2 regions of the Flavihumibacter rivuli genome follow, and region 2 is predicted to be linked to the other one. Evidence: riboswitches for the same ligand, from Rfam matches in the RefSeq annotation. Region 2 holds a riboswitch; the other holds the start of a gene.

Region 1 (7,496 bases), 450 kb from region 2:
TATTAAAAGCTGTTTCCGGATCTATATGGGGAACCGCTTTGTAAATGATCCAAAGATTCCGTCCTACCGCAGAAACGGTTGCGTTGTGAAGTCTGAGTTTGCTGATCCATGATTTGGGAAGGCTATAAGAAACCCTTACTTCCCGCAGTTTCACAAATGATGCATCAAAAATATTGGCCTCATCTATTGTCCGGAATGACTTGTAATACTGTTGTGCCGGAAGGACCTTGGTGTTGGGCTTGCCATCCGAAGTGACACCATTAAAAATTATTCCATCATCATATATGGTCTCCCCATTAGGTGCTGTGGCGCCACCGGGCAGTTGGACTGTTCCATTTGATTTCTTATTATCCGGATAATAGTAGTAAAGTCCGCCATTTTCTGCGCCACGTCCTGGTAAGGTGGTGGAGAGTACTCCGGTATAGGTGCCTGTTGCATAGGTGCCACTATAGAGTTGGCCTCCAAAACTTCCGTCTATGAGTACGGAAAGGTTGATTCCCTTGTAGGTGAAACTGTTGGTTACACCGCCAAACCAATCTGGGGTATACTTGCCCAAAACCCTTTTGGTGGGATCGATCCGCGGTGCCCCATCTGCATTTACCAGGATCTGCCCCTGATCATTTCGTAAGTAGGCATTGCCAAACAGGGTTCCATAAGGCTGGCCAACGGTAGCGATTACCTGTGCAGAGTTTGTTCCAATCACATAGTTCTTAAGACGACCTTCTTCGTCCAATTTGATGACCTTACTCCTGTTCTGGGCATAGTTCAAGGAAACATCCCAGGTTAGTGGTCCTTTTACAGGGGTTAATCCCAGCTGGATCTCCAGGCCTTTGTTGTTGATCTTCCCGGCATTCAGCAGTTTCTGGCGATAGCCAGTTGAAGGACTCACATCCACGCTCAGGATCTGGTTGTAACTATTGGTATTGTAGACACTGATATCCAGCCTGACCTTGTTGTCAATAAAGGCCAGTTCAGCGCCCAATTCTTCAGAGGTTGTGGTCTCCGGTTTGAGGTTCTGATTGAGGTCTATACCGGAAGCTGTTAACTGGGGATAGGAGCCGAATGGTGCTGAGAACAGGAAGGTGTTGCGCAGCTGGTAGGGATCTGCGTCCTTACCTACCTTGGACCATCCCGCCCTGAGTTTGGCATAACTTAACCAATCGCTTTTGATATTAAATGCTTCGGTTAATATCAGGCTACCGTTGATGGATGGGTAGAAGTAAGAACGGTTTTGGGTGGGAAGGGTACTTGACCAATCGTTCCTGGCGGTCAGGTTAAGAAAGGCGAAATCCTTATAACCGATCTGGGCTGCCCCAAACAAACTGTATACCAGCAGCTTACTGTAATAGTTGGAAGAGATCAATGGATCCCTTGAATTGGCAAGGGAATACAATCCTGCTACAGCCAGCCTCGGCGCTTGCTGGATGTTTTCTTCATAGAACTTGGAACGGATGTTTCCGCCTGCCACCAAGTCAATGCTCAGGTCCTTGGGCAATGATTTTTTGTAATTAAGGGTGGCTTCTGTATTGGTTTCATTAACCGTATAGCCGTCTTCCTGGTAGGAACCAAATGGTGTACCATTGGTGCCATACGCCACTTTTAGTTTCCTGCGGTCATTGTAATAGTCGGTGCCGGTGAAGAAGTTCAATTGAAGGCCTTCAATGATCTTATAATTGAAGCCAGCCTTACCTATGAACCGGTTCCTTCTTTGCTCTACTGTGTTCTCATAGGCAATGAAGAAAGGGTTGCTGTAATAGCTGTTGTTCCAGTTGAAGGTGCTTCCGTCCGGATTCCGGTAGTTTTTGAGACGATTGATATCTACCTGCCTTCCAAACCAGGTGAATTGCAACATTGTACTGGTCGCCCTTCTGCCACCTGCACCGGGAAGGTTATCGGCCCTGTTCTGGTAGTAGTTGGCGTCGGCAATGAAACTGAGTTTGGGTGTTAAGCGTAAGGTGGTATTCAAGCTTACCGTATTGCGGCCCTGGCTGGAATTGGGCACCACGCCTTCCTGTTTGAAATTGTTAAAGGAGATTCGGTAATCCACTTTTTCTGTTGCATCGGCAATGGATATCCCGTTATTCAGGATGTAGCCATTGCGGAAAAAATCCTTTACATTATTCGGGTGGGGGACAAAGGGCACCGGCTCCCCGTTGGAATAGAACTGGGGAATCAGCCTGCCGTCCATTCTCGGCCCCCAGCTTTCGTCTACCCCATCGTTGATGCCGCCGCCTCTTCCATCGACATAGCTGAATTTGCCGTCAGATCCCTGGCCAAAGGTATTTTGGTAGGAGGGGAGTGTGAGCAATTGTTCAATTGAAAAGCCGGTATTGAAGGTTATGCCAATCCCTTTTTTTGATTTCCCTGATTTTGTCTTGATGAGGATGACACCCGCTGCTGCGCGTGAGCCATAAAGTGCAGCTGCATTAGGTCCTTTTAGCACGCTGATGCTTTCAATATCATCAGGGTTGATATCAGCGATGGCATTGGCGTAATCCCTGGAACCGCCTACGCCCAATTGCGAATTGTCAACCGGAACACCATTTAGGATGAATAATGGCTGGTTGTTGCCTGCGATGGAGGTCTCTCCCCTGATGATGATCCTGGATGATCCCATATCGCCCTGGCTATTGGTAATGCGTACGCCCGCTAATTTGCCTTCAAGGGCACTGACAATATTGGGTTCCCGCGCTTCAGCGAAATCTTTTGACTTGAGTTCCTGAACGGCATAGCCTACGGACTTTCTCTTCCGGGAAATGCCAAGTGCAGTTACGACCACTTCATTGAGAGAGCTTTCACCCCTTTCGAGGTCGACCAGGCTGTTCTCGTTCAGTGCACTTACAGGGATTTCTAAAGGCTTGAATCCGACATGCGTCAGTATCAATGTGTCATTGGGGTGGGCGCTGATCTCGAAGCCGCCGTTCCCTTGTGTTACGGAAGAGGATACGCCGTTCTTGGTGCGAATGGTTACACCGTTGAGTAATTGTTGGTTCTCTTTCGTTCTGACCGTGCCCTTGATGATCTTTTGTTGGGCATAGATGGATGCCGACAGTAGCAGGAATAGTAAACTGCCAGCCAGTTTTGTAGATATATGCATAATTACGGGTTTGTTTGCGTTTGGATAATAAGGGTCCCTTCCCATGCCCATCGGGAGTTGGGCATAGGCGTAGCAAGGGCCGTCCCTGAGTCCGCTAAGCGATCAGGGCAGGCGTGGAAACGAACTGTTTAGTGGGAGAAGTTCCTTACCTACAACAACAGCAGCAGGGAAGCTGTGATAGACAAATAGCGTTGGGGAAGCGGTTGTTTGAGAGGGTCTGTTCCATTTCTTTCATTTTAATGGTGATTAAACATGTAATCACTTATCAGCACCAGACAAGCTTAGTTCTGCACTAAGTATAAGATACCTGGCCTATCTCTCCCCACGGGGGATGGATTTGGCACCTTGTCTTTTTGCGAGACGGTTGCCAAGGCTTCATCGGGCCATGTCCCTCAGCCATTCTTGATAAGCAATGCAAGGCAAAATTAGGAGGCAAATATTATTCTACCAAAATAGTAGACTAATATTTTGCGGTAGATTTAGTAGGATTTTTGCAGTGAGGGGGTTTTGTGCGCCTGTGGGGGGAGACCTTTTTAACCTCTTAACCTCAGCGGGCGCGGTCGAAGAGGACCCCGATGTACAAAAGACGAAATGATTTATGCATCCAACAGCTAATCTCATCTTCCAACTACCCGTTGGTCATAAGACACAACGGGGGCGGGTATACGTAATCTGCGCTGTTGATGGTAGCGATGCAATTCTTTTAACCTCAGCGGGGTCTCTCGTAGAGGACCCCGATGTGCCTCCTACCGCTATTCATCAGGGTCCCCTTCGGGAGACCCTGCTGGGGAGAGGGTTTCCTTCTTCCAACTACCCGTTGGTCATAAGACACAACAGGGGCGGGTATACGTAATCTGCGCCGTTGATGGTAGCGATGCAATTCTTTTAACCTCAGCGGGGTCTCTCGTAGAGGACCCCGATGTACCTTCTACTGCTATTCATCAGGGTCCCCTTTGGGAGACCCTGCTGGGGAGAGGTGGGGGGAGACCCTGCTGAGGAGAGGTTTTCCTTCTTCCAACTACCCGTTGGTCATAAGACACAACGGGGGCGGGTATACGTAATCTGCGCCGTTGATGGTAGCGATGCAATTCTTTTAACCTCAGCGGGGTCTCTCGTAGAGGACCCCGATGTCCTCATCCTGTTATTCAGCAGGGTCCCCTTCGGGAGACCCTGCTGGGTAGACGGGAAGGAGACCCTGCTGGGTAGACGGGAAGGAGACCCTGCTGGGGTAAAGAAGATCACATTTCCACATCTTCCTCCCTCATCCCTCTCCCCAATCTACACAAACCAATAATTCCTTATATTAGGGAAAACCAAACTAACCAATATGAGATCCGCAAAACTGTTTATGCTCTTGCTGGGCATGTTGGGCTGTACCCTATTGTATGCCCAACGAACAGCCATCACAGGAAAGATCACCGACAAGACCGGTAATCCGCTCTCCGGTGCCTCCGTGAGGGTGAAAGCCACCAAGGCCGGTACCACTACCAACGAAGCCGGCCAGTTCTCCGTCCAGGCCGCTAAAGGCGATGTGCTCGAGATCACCATGGTAGGCTACCAGCCTGCCTCCGTTACCGTTGGGGAAAGCACCGATATCAGCGTCACCATGGAATCTGCCGTGACCGACCTCAGCGGGGTGGTATTGGTGGGTACGCGTCGAGCCGGCCGCGTGAAGATCGAGACCCCTGTGCCGGTGGATGTGGTGAATGTTGGACAGGTAGCCCTGCCGACTGCCAGGATGGACCTGACCTCTATCATCAACTATTCTGCTCCTTCCTTCAACTATAACAAACAAAGTGGTAGCGATGGTGCCGACCATATCGACCTGGCTACCCTGCGCGGTCTGGGTCCCGACCAAACCCTGGTGCTGGTGAATGGCAAGCGCCGCCACCAGACCTCCTTTGTTGCAGTATTCGGTACCCGTGGTCGTGGTGCTTCCGGAACCGACCTCAGTGCCCTTCCAGTTGGCGCCATTGAGAAGGTGGAGATCCTGCGCGATGGTGCTTCTGCCCAGTACGGTTCAGACGCGATCGCCGGGGTGATCAACCTGGTCCTGAAGAAGAGTGTGGGCAAGCTGGATGCGAATATCGGCTGGTCCGGCTACTATGATAAGGAGTTCAACCCTGCCTTCAAGCCCGAACTCGGCCAGTATGTATATGGCAACAAGGTTGACGGTAGTACTTTCAGTGCCAACCTGAATTATGGTGTGGGTATCGGTAAGAACGGTGGTTTCATCAATTTCACCGGTAACTATATCACCCAGGGCAAGACCTACCGCCAGGTACTGGAGACCGATGAGGCCAGCGACAAATGGCTGCCCACCAATATTTACCGTCGCGCCCATGGCGATGGCTCACTGGATGCAGGGGGTATTTTCATGAATATGGAACTGCCCTTCGCCAATAGCAAGACCACCTTCTATGCCTTTGGCGGGTACAATTCCAAGAAATCAGATGCCTATGCCTTCACCCGTAACTGGTCCGCCCGTCCCGAGCGCTTCCCAACCGATGCGAATGGCGATCTGATCGAAGTGCCGGGCATCATCTTCACCACCTCAGACGGTGAACAGTATTATAACCCCCATATCCAAACGAAGATCAAGGATTATTCCATCTCTGCCGGATTGCGTGGAAAGATGGGTGCCGCCTGGGATTGGGACCTGAGCAATACGCTGGGTAGTAATGATTTCCATTTCTATGGCGACAAGACCTTCAATGCCTCACTGGGACCCAACCAAACCCACTTCGATGATGGTGGGTTCAACTTCCTGCAGAACACCGTTAACCTGAACTTCTCCCGCGGCTTCGACAATATTGCCGAAGGCTTCAGCCTTGCACTGGGAGCAGAGTTCCGCAGTGAGCGGTACAAGATCACTGCCGGTGAGGAAGCTTCCTACAAGAACTATGATCCCAATGGTGATAAGGCCGGAGGTTCCCAGGGCTTCCCCGGTTACCAGCCCGATGATGAGGTGAATGCCACCCGCAGCGTGTTGGGTGTGTATGCCGATGCAGAACTGGATATCACCAAGCGCTGGCTGGTGAGTGGAGCGGTTCGCTTCGAGAACTACAGCGATTTCGGGGCTACCTTCAACGGTAAGTTCGCTACCCGTTACAAGATCACCGATAATTTCAACCTGCGTGGATCGGTGAGCACCGGTTTCCGTGCGCCTTCCCTCATGCAGATCAACTTCAGCTCTACCTTCACTACAGTGCAGGGCGGTAATATCTCTGAAGTGAAGATCGCGCCAAACTATAGTCCCATTACCCGTGCAGCCGGTATCCCCGAGCTGACACAGGAGAAATCCCTAAACGCCAGCCTGGGCTTCAGTACCAAGCTGAGCAGCGCACTGACCCTTACCGTGGATGGTTACCTGGTGAAGGTGAAGGACAGGGTGGTATTGAGCGGACAGTTCAGTGCCGATGACCCGGACATCGATCCCGTTCTCGCAGCGGAAATGAATCGCCTGAATGTCGGACTGGCGCAGTTCTTCGCCAATGCGGTGAACACCACCAACAAGGGGATTGACCTGGTACTTGAGTACAACAAAAGCTTTGGTTCGAAGAATTTCCGGGCCTTGTTCACCGGTAACTTTCAGGATATGACCATTGATGATATCAATGTTCCAGAAAAACTTGATGCTACGGATGACCTGCGTGCCACTTTCTTCACCGAGCGTGAGCAGGCCTTCCTGCTGGCTTCTGCGCCCAAGTCGAAGTTTGGTTTGAACCTGGAATATAATTGGAAGAAGTTTGGCATCGGTACCCGCCTGACCTATTTTGGTAAGGTGCGATTGCTGGGTTATGGTGATGGTACGGAAGATGATTTCACGCCTCCGTTCAGCCGTGGTGACCTCTATGCCTATGTTCCTGCAGATGATGATGGTCGTCCCGTGAAGGATGAGTACAACTATGGCGGCAAGCTGGTGACCGACCTTTATGCCAGCTGGCACCTGACCAAGGCCGTTAGCTTGTATTTTGGTGCCGATAACCTCTTCAATGTTCACCCCGACCTGAGCGTGGTGAAAGAAGCCAGGTGGTGGGCCTTTAACAACGAAACCGGTGGTCCCTGGGATGCCGTGCAGATGGGTGGTAATGGTTTGCGGTTGTTCGCGAGGGTAGGTATCAGGTTGTAAGGAGAAGAGATTTTTTATAACGCAAAGTTCGCCAAGGACACGCAAAGTTCGCAAAGGGTTGGTTCACGTAAGGGTTTCCAATGCTTTGCGTTCTCTGCGTGTCCTTGGCGAACTTTGCGTTACTGCCTTTCCTTTAAACTTAAATTTCTCATCACTCTTCTTGCTTTCACTGGTTAGCGTAAACCTCAGCTCTTTTCTGCCGTAGCTTTAGCGAAGGCAGGTTTCCTCATTTTCTTTTTCCCTAATTTGCCGCTTCCAAATACAGCA
Region 2 (7,496 bases):
ATCTTCTTTAGCGCCAGTGGTGCAGAAGGAAGGGTCTACCAACTATTGCTCTTTAATTGTGATGGGCGCCTGATCAAACAAAGCCAGGTAAGGAACAGGGAAACCACTGTCCTGTCCCAACTGGAAAAAGGATCCTACCAGTTCTCCGTAATGAGCAATGATGAGAAGATTGAAGATGGATTAATTACTGTGCATTAATGAATGAAGACATAACCAATAAGCGGCAGGGAGATTAATAGAATCTATATATCCGGTTTGTCAAAACCTGATCCGTTCCCTATCATCAGTTACCCTTTAAAAAAGGTTTTATTGATTGAACTGCCACTGCTTATTGGAAAAAGACTGACTATCCAGTATCCTCAACCGCCGGCGATGAGCAATTGCCGGCGGTTTGTTTTTTAGCCTTATCCTACCTGAGTTCCTCTTTCAGGAAACGGGCAGTATGGCTCTCCTTCACTTTTACCATCGCTTCAGGGGTTCCCTCAAACAATATCCTTCCGCCACCATCGCCCCCTTCAGGCCCCAGGTCAATGACATGGTCGGCAACCTTGATCACATCCAGGTTGTGCTCAATGACCAAAACCGTATTCCCCCTTTCCACCAATTTGTTCAAAACATCCAGCAGGTTCTGGATATCCTGGAAATGAAGCCCGGTAGTAGGTTCATCAAGGATGTAGAAGGTCTTCCCGGTATCCCTTTTCGACAACTCGGTCGCCAACTTCACGCGTTGCGCTTCACCACCGCTGAGGGTAACCGCTGATTGTCCGAGTGTGATATAACCTAATCCCACTTCCTGCAGCACTTTGATCTTACGGTACAGATAAGGAACAGCCTGGAAAAACTCAACGGCTTCATCAACTGTCATATCGAGCACATCGCTGATCGACTTCCCCTTGTACCTTATCTCCAGGGTTTCGCGGTTGTACCGCTTGCCATTACATTTTTCACAATGCACATAAACATCGGGGAGGAAGTTCATCTCGATCACGCGCATACCACCACCCTCGCAGAGATCGCAGCGTCCGCCCTTGACATTAAAGGAAAAACGCCCGGCACTATAGCCGCGGATCTTTGCTTCGGGAACCGCTGCAAAGAGTTGGCGGATCTCTGTAAAGAATCCACAGTAGGTAGCCGGATTACTCCGGGGTGTCCTGCCAATGGGCGACTGGTCAATCTCGATCACTTTATCAATATGTTCAAGGCCTTTGACAGAAGCATAGTCCATCGGCTTCTGTTTAGAGTCGTAGCAATGCCTGCTCAGGATCGGGTAAAGCGTCTCATTGATGAGGGTGGACTTACCACTCCCACTTACCCCAGTTACCAGTATCAATTTTCCCAGGGGAAATTTCACACTAACATTCTTGAGGTTATTTCCTTTGGCACCCTTCAGTTCAAGGAATTTTCCCGTGCCCTTTCTTCGTTCTTCGGGAACAGCTATCCTTTTTTCCCCACTCAGGTATTTGGCCGTATCGGACCCAAATGCCAATACATCCTGCGGTGTTCCCTGGGCAACGATCTCACCCCCATGCTTACCCGCTCGAGGACCAATATCCACCAGGTGATCAGCTGCCATCATGATATCCTTGTCATGCTCCACCACCAGTACACTGTTGCCGATATCCCTAAGGTTTTGAAGGGCCGTGATCAACCTGTGGTTATCGCGCTGGTGAAGACCGATACTGGGCTCATCCAACACATAGGTGATGCCCTGCAACTGGGAACCGATCTGGGTAGCCAGCCTGATGCGTTGGGATTCACCACCACTCAGGGTTTTGGAAGAACGGTTCAGCGTAAGGTAGGTCAGGCCAACATCCAGCAGGAATTGAAGGCGTTCCCTTATCTCCTTCAGGATATCCTTACTGATCACATTCTGGCGATCGGACAGCCGCTTTTCGATTCCAGTGAACCAGGTCATCAACTGATCGAGGTTCAACTCGCTCAACTCAGAAATATTTCGCCCATCTATCCTGAACCACAAGCTCTCCTTTCTCAACCTCGCCCCATTACAGGTGGAACAGGTGGTCAATTCCATAAAGCCTTCCGCCCATTCGCGTATGGCCTCGGAAGTGCTGCTGCCGGCAAACCACCTTCTCAGTTGGGGGATCACTCCTTCAAATTCTTCCGCATATACCCTTGCACCGGAATCGAACTCGTCAAAATCGATGATCTCTTCGTTATTGCCTGCTTCATTTCCATAGAGAATTACATTCAACGCAGCAGTCGACAATTCCTTGACCGGCTTCTTCAAATCGATTTTATACTTTTTGGCAACCTGCTGCACTTGCCGGAACACATATGCATCCCTTTCTTCACCCAAAGGAGCAATGGCACCTTCCTTGATACTTAGCGACCAATCAGGTATCACCTGTTCCATGCTTACCTGGTACACTGTGCCAAGGCCCTTACAGGTTGGGCAGGCACCATAGGGAGAGTTAAAGGAGAAGCTATTGGGCGAAGGCTCTTCATAACTGATGCCCGTATCCTCACACATCAACTGCTTACTGTATTGTACCACCTTATCCGTATCCTGTAGATGCAGGAACATCAGGTCCTTCCCTACCTGCAGGGACTTTTGCACACTCTGGCTTAACCTGAGGCGCATGTCTTCCGAAACAGCCATCCTGTCCACCACTACTTCAATATCGTGGATCTTGTATCGGTCCACCTGCATCTTTGGTACCAGGTCCTTGATCTCACCATCCACACGTACCTTCAGGTATCCTTTCTTGCGGACATCTTCAAACAATTCGCGGTAATGGCCCTTACGTCCCCTTATCAAAGGGGCCAGGATACTTATCTTTTTCCCTTTGTATTTATGGTAGATATTCTCTACGATCTCTTCCTCACTGAACTTGGTCATCTTCTTACCGGTATTGTAGCTATAGGCTTCCCCTGCCCTTGCAAAAAGCAGCCGGAGGAAATCATATACTTCGGTAATGGTACCAACAGTTGAACGGGGGTTCTTATTTGTCGTCTTTTGTTCAATGGAAATAACAGGGGACAGCCCGGTGATCTTGTCTACATCAGGCCGTTCCATATCACCGATGAATTGCCGGGCATAGGCACTAAAACTCTCCATGTACCGACGCTGGCCTTCGTTATATATGGTATCGAAAGCAAGGGAGGATTTACCGCTGCCACTTACGCCCGTAAATACCACTAATTTATTCTTGGGAATATGGATATCAATATTCTTCAGGTTGTGTTCACGCGCACCAAAAACATTGATGCTTTCTTCGCTTAGTTCCTGATCTTTGGGTCTTCTTTTCATAATTGCCGTTCAAAGATAAAACAAGCCCGTCCGCCTTTGGTTGAAAATGATGCCGGGATAGTAGATTTTGACGGCATTATTGAATTAAATATTTTTGTAATGTCTATTGAATTCTATTACCATTAATCAATAAATCCTTAGAAATGAAAAGTATCAGCAGACCCGTATTTGGATTGGCAGCAGCGGCATTGTTACTGGCCGGATGTGAATCGATGAATAAAACACAGAAAGGAGCCGCAGTAGGAACCGCGGGCGGTGCAGCAGTCGGTCTAGCTATTGGTTCCCTTTTCGGTAAAGCCGGCCTGGGCGCCCTGATTGGTGCAGCCGTTGGGGGAACTGCCGGAACCCTGATCGGCAAGAAGATGGACCAACAGGCAAAAGAGATTGAGCAAACCATTCCCGGCGCAAAAGTGGAAAGGCATGAAGAGGGGATAGAAGTGGAATTCAACAACGCCATCCTTTTTGGCTTTGATAAATCAGCACTCTCTAAAGAAGCCAAGGACGAGTTGAACAAACTGGCCACTATTTTGGTGAAATACCCGGACACGAATATTGAAGTGCAGGGCCATACCGACTCCAAAGGAGACTCTGCCTATAACATGAAATTATCGGCAAGAAGGGCCCAGGCCGTGGTAGACCAGTTGAAGACGCAGAATGTAGCCCCGGAAAGGTTAAAGCTGGTGGCACACGGGGAAAACCTGCCCAAATACCCCAATGATACAGAAGAAAATATGGCCAAGAACCGGAGGGTAGAATTCCTGATCTATGCCAACGAAAAAATGAAGGCCGAGGCCAAGAAAGAAGCCGGGGAACAATAGCCATAGCGGTTTGGCTAACAACAGTTAGGAAAAAAAATTAGCTCATTTAATTCCCTGCTGTTATCTTTGCACCAGTTCTTTAACGCATCGCTTATCAAGAAAGGCTGAGGGAAATGGCCCGATGACGCCTTGACAACCTGTTTCTTACCATGGTAAGAAGTAAGGTGCCAAATCCATCCCCTAAAGGGGAAGATAAGTCTGATGAATAGCTTCTGAATATCAAAAATTTTCATAGAGCTCTTCTGATGATTTATCGGAAGAGCTTTTTTTATGCCCTTCCGATCCTGATCCTTGGTAAGTGGTGTCGCTGACAACCTGTTTTTCAACGAACAAAACTGTTTAACATGCAAGCGACAACACAACTCTTACACAGCATCCCAGTTGATGCACAAACCGGCGCCATTGCAGTGCCCATTTACCAGACCAGCACTTTTGTGCAGGAAGCCCCAGGCGTGAACAAGGGGTATGATTACAGCAGGACAAACAACCCCACCAGGGCAACCCTTGAACAGATCGTTGCCGAACTGGAAAATGGCGCAACCGGCGCGGCATTCTCCAGCGGGCTGGCAGCCATTGATGCAGTGATCAAGCTATTGGAAAGCGGTGATCACATCATTGCGGTTGACGATATCTATGGTGGTGCTTTCCGCTTATTTGACAAGGTGTACAAAAAGTTCGGGATCAGTGTTTCATATGTGGATACCAGTGATCTCGATGCCATTGCAGCTGCAATACAGGATTCCACCCGTCTTATTTGGCTGGAAACCCCAACCAACCCCACCCTGAAGATCAGCGACATCAAGGCTATAGCCGCACTGGCAAAGGAAAATAACATCCTGCTTTGCGTGGACAATACTTTTGCTTCCCCGGCCTTACAAAAACCGCTCGACCTGGGTGCGGACATCGTCGTGCATAGCGGAACCAAATACATTGGCGGGCATTCGGATGTGATAGCAGGACTGGTGGTCACCAAAACAAAGGAACTGGGCAGCCAGGTCAAGTTCTACCAGAATGCCTGTGGCGCAGTCCTTTCCCCTTTCGACAGCTTCCTGCTGATCAGGGGATTGGAGACCTTACACCTCCGCATCAAACAACATTGCAGGAATGCAGCGTCAATTGCCGGTTTCCTTGCGCAACACCCGCTGGTTGACAAAGTTTATTACCCCGGTTTATCCAGCCATCCGAATCATGCAACCGCAAAGGCACAGCAGGAAGACTTTGGCGGTGTGGTTTCCTTTTCATTGAAGACAGATACTATTGAAGCCGCGACGGCCTTTGTTACTGCCACCCGTTTCTTCCACCTGGCAGAAAGTCTTGGCGGAGTGAAAAGCCTGGTAAGCCATCCGGCCAGCATGACCCATAAATCCATCGATGAATGGAGAAGGAAAGCAGCCGGGGTGTCCGACAGCCTGATCCGACTCAGTGTTGGTCTGGAAGACGCCAGCGACCTGATCAGCGACATCGATACCGCACTAGCTCTTGTGGCCGCAACCCATTCCTCATCAGTAACCATTTAAGATCGTTTAACCACCACAACAAAGCAACAATGAGCCATCACAAACAATTAACCATCGGATTATTCGGATTTGGCGTAGTAGGCGAAGGATTGTACAAGGTCCTGCAACAAACACCCTCGCTGAATGCCTCCATCAAAAAGATATGCATCAAGAATCCCGGCAAGAAAAGGAATGCACCGGATGCCTTATTCACTACTGATAAGGACGAATTGCTGAATGACGAAAGCATCAATGTGATCGTTGAAGTAATCAATGAAGCAGATGCCGCATTCGAGATCGCCACTACCGCCCTTCGCAACGGAAAATCAGTTGTCAGCGCCAGCAAGAAAATGATTGCCGAGCACCTGCCTGAACTACTTGCCCTGCAACAGGAAACCGAACAAAGCTTTTTGTATGAAGCAGCGGCCTGCGCCTCCATTCCCGTGATCAGGAACCTTGAAGAATACTACGATAATGACCTCTTGCATGGCATCAAGGCCATCATCAATGGCTCAACCAATTTCATCCTCACCAAAATGTTTGAGGACAAACTGGACTTCCAACAGGCACTCCTGCTGGCCCAACAACTCGGATTCGCCGAGTCGGATCCCACATTGGATGTAGAAGGATATGACGCCATCAACAAATGGACCTTCCTGCTCACCCACGCCTACGGCATCATAGAACACCCGGACAACCTGCTGTTCACCGGCATCCAGAATATCCATGCTATGGATGCAGCTGTAGCAGCAGAGAAAGGTCAGCAGATCAAACTGGTAGCACAGGCACAAAAGCTAAGCAATGGCAAAGTGGCCAGCTTTGTACTGCCCCAGTTTGTACCACAGGATGACCATCTCGCATTTGTGAAGAATGAATACAATGGTGTAGTGATAGAAAGCGGTTTCGCAGATAAACAATTCTTTTATGGAAAGGGTGCCGGAAGCTTTCCCACTGCTTCTGCAGTACTGAGTGATATCTCAGCCTTACGCTATGACTACAAGTACGAATACAAGAAACTTTATCACCACCAACCCAATGAACTCACCAAGGATTTCTACTTGCGGGTCTATGTAAGTTTTACCGACTGGAAATACATACCCAGGGATAAGTTTGAATGGATCGAGGAATGGCATGCAAGGGAGGAAAGAAAATACCTTGTTGGGGTATTGCCGGTGGCAGAGTTGTTTGAGAAAAACTGGTGGAAAGAGAACAGCACCTCACTGATCCTGGCAGCACAACCCATTATTGAAGATACCAGTATCCAGAAGCTGAAGAAGAAAAGCCTGGAATTAGCTGGTGTTCTTGATTAAAGCGTCTCCTTTGTTGTGGTTAATATGCAATATCCCTCTGCATGGCAGGGGGATATTCTTTACCTGACTTCGAGGTGACTACCGATCCGCCTGATCAATTCATGACAGGCCCTTGTGTGGTGGTAGGGACATTTCCAAAAACCCAAGCGGTCCTGGTTGACCAGGGGACGCAATGAAGCATCCACTCCCCAAAGCCAATCCAGTTTATCATTATCCATAAGGTAGTTGCTTACAAAATTCCAAAGCTGAAAAACACGATCCAGGTAACCCTGTTCTCCAGTTAGAGACCAGGCATTGAAGTACCCAACCATTGCTTCTACTTGCGGCCACCAATGCCGTTCAGCATTCCAATTGCTATATGTCCAGTCTGATTCATACAGCAAGCCCCCTTCAGGACTCATTGCCATTGTTGTGGCTTGAGTAATCTTAACAGAAAGTTTCCTGAACTTCTCCACCAAAACCGGGTCCCCTATGGCTTCAGCAGCATCCAGCAAAAGCCAGGAGGCTTCTATATCGTGACCATATGAAATGTCCGAAGGAACCCGGTTCCAGTCATGGCTAAAAAAAAGATGCTGGTGACTGTTAGCGGGATCAATAATAT

The links. Region 2 has a riboswitch for S-adenosylmethionine ahead of KJS94_RS00080 (trans-sulfuration enzyme family protein). Riboswitches for the same ligand answer to the same signal wherever they lie in the genome.
Region 1: it holds a riboswitch for S-adenosylmethionine, as region 2 does, so the genes downstream of both, KJS94_RS16370 (SusC/RagA family TonB-linked outer membrane protein) here and KJS94_RS00080 (trans-sulfuration enzyme family protein) in region 2, are expected to answer to the same signal.

The regions. Positions count from the first base shown of each region.
Region 1 covers NZ_CP092334.1:3,860,484-3,867,979, forward strand. Annotated here, with positions in the region: gene KJS94_RS16370 (SusC/RagA family TonB-linked outer membrane protein) at 1-3,097, opposite strand, end outside; SAM riboswitch class I at 3,407-3,509, opposite strand; gene KJS94_RS16375 (TonB-dependent receptor) at 4,425-7,229, shown strand; gene KJS94_RS16380 (nucleotidyltransferase family protein) at 7,496-7,496, shown strand, end outside.
Region 2 covers NZ_CP092334.1:14,223-21,718, reverse strand. Annotated here, with positions in the region: gene KJS94_RS00095 (T9SS type A sorting domain-containing protein) at 1-198, shown strand, start outside; gene uvrA (excinuclease ABC subunit UvrA) at 410-3,271, opposite strand; gene KJS94_RS00085 (YiaD family glycine zipper/OmpA-like lipoprotein) at 3,415-4,089, shown strand; SAM riboswitch class I at 4,178-4,288, shown strand; gene KJS94_RS00080 (trans-sulfuration enzyme family protein) at 4,434-5,606, shown strand; gene KJS94_RS00075 (homoserine dehydrogenase) at 5,636-6,895, shown strand; gene KJS94_RS00070 (AGE family epimerase/isomerase) at 6,955-7,496, opposite strand, start outside.